Methanococcus maripaludis: one gene and its partner. The protein of the gene in region 2 binds, or shares a complex with, the protein of the main gene of each other region. Links are inferred from orthologs where the notes say so. Each region holds a gene or a part of one and is shown on either strand. Other genes may lie near its edges.

Evidence for each region.
Region 1: rpoB (region 2) and HNP90_RS06330 share a complex: the UniProt entries of both Methanocaldococcus jannaschii proteins name them as parts of the RNA polymerase complex. The link is inferred for Methanococcus maripaludis from one-to-one orthologs.

Annotation. Positions count from the first base shown.
Region 1 is NZ_JACDUL010000003.1:193,269-196,253, reverse strand. It holds HNP90_RS06330 (DNA-directed RNA polymerase subunit L), read right to left. Parts: upstream 1,646-2,985; coding sequence 1,355-1,645; downstream 1-1,354. Other genes in the region: HNP90_RS06320 (hypothetical protein), read left to right, coding at 2,877-2,985; HNP90_RS06325 (DUF2067 family protein), read right to left, coding at 1,642-2,259; HNP90_RS06335 (50S ribosomal protein L1), read right to left, coding at 538-1,179; HNP90_RS06340 (50S ribosomal protein L10), read right to left, coding at 1-524. UniProt on the Methanocaldococcus jannaschii protein: DNA-dependent RNA polymerase (RNAP) catalyzes the transcription of DNA into RNA using the four ribonucleoside triphosphates as substrates.
Region 2 is NZ_JACDUL010000001.1:182,782-185,723, forward strand. It holds rpoB (DNA-directed RNA polymerase subunit B), read left to right. Parts: upstream 1-524; coding sequence 525-2,360; downstream 2,361-2,942. Other genes in the region: HNP90_RS00960 (DNA-directed RNA polymerase subunit B''), read left to right, coding at 1-481; rpoA1 (DNA-directed RNA polymerase subunit A'), read left to right, coding at 2,411-2,942. UniProt on the Methanocaldococcus jannaschii protein: DNA-dependent RNA polymerase (RNAP) catalyzes the transcription of DNA into RNA using the four ribonucleoside triphosphates as substrates. The Rpo2 subunit (Rpo2N and Rpo2C in this organism) is implicated in DNA promoter recognition and in nucleotide binding.

The DNA of each region.
Region 1 (2,985 bases), on a different replicon or contig from region 2:
GAGACAACTTCGCCTTCTTTAACGACGACTTTGTCTTCTTTGATTCCGATTTTACCCTTATCAATAGCAGCAGGGATTCCAACTGCTTTCAATTCACTTAAGAATGGTCCTGGTGGCATTCCTGTTGAACCAGCTTTAACTTCAATATCGCATGGTGCAGTAGCGCCTCCTTTAACAGGTGCAGGGCTTTTGCTTTCGTCAAGTGTTTTGAATAATTTGAATGGGTTCATTTCGGTAGCAATGATTGCAGCACCTTTGTCCAAGTAATCTGCTAATTTAGCAAATTCAGGATTTCCGGTTTCTTCAGCAACTTCCTCAATTGCCCTTTTCATGAGTGTGTTTCTTGACATTTTTAATGTCATTTGGTCTCTGATTTTGTCCCTGATTTCTTGGAGTTGTACCGCAGGAACTTCCATCATGTCAATTAATGCAATAATGCTTGTACTTTTAAGTAATTCTTTTAATGCATTAACTTCTTCAATTTTCCAAGGGGCAATCTTATGTTCTGATTTAGCGTCGATCATATTTTCAACCCCTCTATTTCTCAATAGGAGCAGCTGCGCCCATTGTAAGTTTTGTAAATGCACTTTTAACGTGGTAGAGTCCTTTTTCGTATTTTTTGGACACTACGTTTAAAATTGCTTCAGCATTTGCAGCAAGCTCTTCATCGCTCATTGATTCATGTCCAATGTACACTTGGAATAATGATTTATCCCTTGTGTTGATTGCAACAGTTTTTTGGAATCTAGCAACTAAAGGCGCTAAATTTGCATTTGCAGGCACAGGTTGTGGCATTTTACCTCTAGGACCTAAAACAGGACCTAATGATTTACCCACCAATGGCATCATATCAGCTTGAGCGATAAAGAAGCCGTGTGCGTTAGCAATTTTTTTAGCTGTTTTTTTGTTTTTACCTAATTCTTCTAATTCTTCCTGTCTTATTACAGTGAGGCCCATGTCTTCTGCTTGAGCAGCCAAGTCACCTTTCGCAATAACCGCAATCGCAACGTCTTTACCTCTTCCACTTGGTAAAACGATCTGTTCTTTTAACCTGTTTTCAGGTCTTGTAAGATCCAACTCTTTCAAGTTGACGATGAGATCAACGGATTGCGTGAAGTTCCGCGGCTTAGCAAGAGTTCGAGCCTCCTTCACTGCATTCAGTATTTTGTCACTGTCCATGTTGATGCCTCCTGTAATTATTTAACCGCACCAATGCGATCTAAACATGGGGCAGACATACTATCGCTTACTATTATATATAAGTTTCTGAGGTAAAAGAAGTCAATTTTTTAAAAGTCGGGTTAAAAATGCCAGTATTTAGTTAAAAAAGAATTTATATCTATTAAATTATTAATTATAATTCTTTAAGTGTTTTGTTGCAGAGATCGACGATGTCTTTTAAAGCTTCTTTTAAAACTTTTTCTGCATCTGTTTTTTCATCGGTTTTTAGCATGATTGTCGGGTTTGAGATGTATCTTCCAGTATCTGGATCTAAAACCGGATGTTCCACACCGTATGATGCGAGAATTACACCTTTTTTGGATAACAATACTTCTTTTATTAAGTTGCTCAAAGAATGGTCGTCATTTACCAATTCTAATTCGATAAAGTTTTTGCTTTTTTCAAGAATGTTAACGTAGTTCATTTTTTCACACTCAAAAGTTCTTTTCTTGTTAAATCTATATCCTTATTAAGAACAATTTTCTCGTCTTCTTCCCTAAATAGTTCTTTTTCAAGTCCTTCTTCGATTAATTCATCGATATCTCGCCCTGTTATGTATGCCGCAAGAGTTATTACGTTTTTAACAGGTTTTGATCCAATATTATAAAAGCTGAGTTCAGAGTAAATATCAAGAATGTCTTTTAAGATACCATTAATCTCTTCTATTTTATGTTCACACTTGATTACGTTTTCATCTTTTAAATATTTAAAATTAATTTTTAATGCAGTGAGTGCATCCAAGACGAGGTCTTTGTTTACTGGGTATTTTAAATCGTTTAATTTGTATTCAAATAGTCCTTTAGCATCTTTATTGTATTTATTATGAACTGTATCGATGATAGTCAGGATATTTTTATGATCTTCTGCAAGTTTATACTTTTCATCGCCAAATATCTTTATTCGTGCACTGTTATATGCCCGATTCTCTGAATAATTTGCTTTCGCATCAAATGAATAATCAATGCCTAATTTAGATATTCTTTCGCAGATTTCGATAATTTCTTCTTCAGTTCCTTTAATTGATATTATTCTTTTCATAATACTCACCAGATAGGTCCGAAATAGTCTCTTCAAAAATAGATACAAAACTTCAAAAGAGTTAATCCGTGTCGTATATAAAACTATGTAGTTATACTTTACGTCTCAAAAATATAAAACTGTTGGCAAAATAAGAATAGTTTTTTTAAAACTGGAAATATACAACGTCGTGTCAAAATGTTATATATATTATTGCCCATATGGGTAAATTGTCCTGCAGAACTTCTATCTGATTATTTTGGTTTGATAAAAACCTCAAATATTTGCAGGATACCTCTATCTTCAAATTCTATTCTGCTAATCTTGAAAAAAGAAAGTAATCCGATTTTAAAAAAGTTTATTTTTTGTGTCGTTGGTGTATTTTTTCTGCATTTATTGTTTTTATTATTTGGTATATACACCGCCCCTTTTATTACAATCCCCATTTTAAATTTTATCAGATTAATTAAGTCCTTTTTTTAATTAAACGTATAATTATAAATTATAATCAATAATATTTATATTTAAAGCGTTAATTATTCAGGATAATATCAATTCATGTTTTTATTTCCATTAAAACTCTAAAAATTTATTTAACGGGTTTTGAAGAAAATTATAATTAAGAACGGAGGGATAGTATGATACATGTTTCATATTCAAGTGTAAATGAAATGCTTGATCACTGGAAATTTAGGAAAAGTATGCGAAACAGGATCAAAAAAAGCTTTAATTTAGAAAGACTTTTTA
Region 2 (2,942 bases):
AAACAAAAGGTTAAAATTAGCTGGAGACTTGATGGAAGATTTATTTAGACATTCATTCAACCAGTTGATTAAAGATATCAAATATCAGCTCGAAAGACAAGCAATAAGAAACAAAGAACCTTCAATTCAAGCTGCAGTTAGAAGTGATGTTTTAACTGAAAGAATGAGACATGCGATGGCTACTGGAAACTGGGTAGGTGGAAGAACTGGGGTATCCCAACTTCTCGATAGGACCAGTTACCTTGCAACAGTATCCCAATTAAGAAGAGTTGTATCCCCACTTTCAAGATCACAACCTCACTTCGAAGCTAGGGACTTGCACGCAACCCAATGGGGTAAAATATGTCCGTCCGAAACACCAGAAGGTCCAAACTGTGGTCTGGTAAAAAACCTTGCTGTAATGTGCAAAGTAACTACTGACGAAAGCGACGATAACGTAATAGAATTATTAAAAGAACTCGGGCTCACAAAGGAAAACTAAATTTAATATTGATCGAATTTAGTCAATTAAGAAGGTGGATACCTTGGAAAAGCAGACAAATGTATATGTTAACGGGAAATTGATCGATACCACAGAAGACCCTGAAACACTTGTTAAAAACTTAAGGGACAATAGAAGAAGTGGAAAATTATCGCCAAGCACTTCAATTTCATTCAATGAAGAAAGTAACGATGTTCACATTTCAACTGATGGTGGAAGGGCTGTAAGGCCATTAGTTGTAGCTGAAAACGGTGCTTCAAAATTAACCGAGGAATTACTTGAAAAAGTAGATGCTCAGGAATTAACTTTTCATGAATTAGTGGAATCTGGTGTTATTGAATACTTAGATGCTGAAGAAGAAGAAAACGCAAGAATTGCGATGTATGCAGATGAAGTAACTGAGGAAAACACCCACGTTGAAATCGACCCGCTTGTTATTTTGGGAATCGGTGCAGGTGTTGCCCCATATCCAGAACATAACTCAGCTCCAAGGATTACGATGGCTGCTGCGATGAGTAAACAGTCACTTGGAATTCCTATGGCAAACATAAAATGGAGAATGGATACAAGAGGACACTTACTCCACTATCCGCAAGTTCCACTTGTAAGAACGAAACACCAGGAAATCTTAGGATTTGATAAAAGACCTGCTGGACAGAACTTCGTTGTAGCAGTTATGAGTTACGAAGGCTACAACATGGAGGATGCATTCATTATCAATAAAGCGTCCCTTGAAAGAGGTCTTGGTAGAAGTACTTTTTTTAGAAGCTACGAAAGCTTTGAAAAAAGATACCCTGGAGGACAGCTCGATAAATTCGAAGTTCCTGAAAAAGGAGTTAGAGGATACCGGGCTGAAGAAGCTTACAGAAATTTAGGAGACGATGGTTTAATCGACCTTGAATCCGAAGTAAGATCAGGAGATGTAATTTTAGGAAAAACGTCACCTCCAAGATTTTTAGAAGAACAGGAAATTACCCTTCAAACAAAATCCCAGAGAAGAGATACATCCGTTACAATCAGACACGGTGAAGAAGGAATCGTTGACCTCGTAATTTTGAGTGAAACAAAAGAAGGAAACAGACTTGGAAAAGTTAGAGTTAGAGACTTAAGAATTCCTGAGTTTGGTGACAAATTTGCATCCAGACACGGTCAGAAAGGGGTTATTGGACTTATTGTTCCACAAGAAGACCTACCTTACACCGAAGATGGAGTAATTCCAGATTTAATCATCAACCCGCACGCAATCCCTTCAAGGATGACTATCGGACAGGTTCTTGAAATGATTGGTGGTAAAGTTGGTTCATTAGAATGCAGAAGAATCGACGGAACAATTTTCAGCGGCGAAAGCGAATGGAAATTAAGAGAAGGCCTTGAAAAATACGGCTTTAAGCACCACGCAAAAGAAGCTATGTACGATGGAAAATCCGGTAGAAAATTAGAGTGCGACATTTTCGTTGGAGTTGCATACTACCAGAAATTACACCACCTAGTTGCTGGAAAAATCCACGCAAGAAGCAGAGGACCAATCCAAGTTCTTACAAGACAGCCTACAGAAGGTAGGGCAAGAGAAGGAGGTCTTAGGTTCGGGGAAATGGAAAGAGATGTTCTTGTAGCTCACGGTGCTGCAATGCTCCTTAAAGAAAGACTTCTCGATGAATCAGACCCTCACGAAGACTACGTTTGTGCAAAATGTGGTGAAATTGCAATCTTCGATTACAAAAGAGGCATGAAATTCTGTCCAGTTTGTGGTGAATCAGAAGACATTCAGGATAACAGAAAAATCCCACCTGTAAAAATTGCTTATGCATTCAAATTATTGTTGGATGAGCTTAAGAGTATGGGAATTGATCCTAAATTAGAATTAAAAGACAGAGCATAATTTAAATTATTTTATTTTTTATTAAAAAGGTCTAAACCACGGTGAAACATATGGATAGATTTGATGTTCCAAAGGAAATCGGAGATATTACATTTGGATTGCTCTCCCCTGAACAGATAAGAACCATGTCAGTTGCTAAAATCGTTACTGCAGACACTTACGATGACGATGGATACCCAATTGATGGTGGATTGATGGATACTAGACTCGGTGTTATCGACCCGGGATTAGTATGTAAAAGCTGCAGCGGAAGAGTTGGAACTTGTCCCGGACACTTCGGACATATTGAACTTTCAAAACCAGTAATTCATATCGGATTTGCGAAAGATATTTACAAAATTTTAAAAGCAGTGTGCCCACACTGTGGAAAAGTTACGATTACAGAGATAAAAAGGGACGAATACTTAGAAAAAATGGCCAAACTCGAAGAGGATGGTGGAGACCCTTGGACACTCTGTGACGACTTATTAAAAGAAGCTGCAAAAGGTAGCGTCTGCCCTTCATGTGGTGAAGTAAAAGCGGATGTAAAATACGATAAACCTACTGCATACCACCAGTTAGATGGAAAAGCTCAAAAACAGT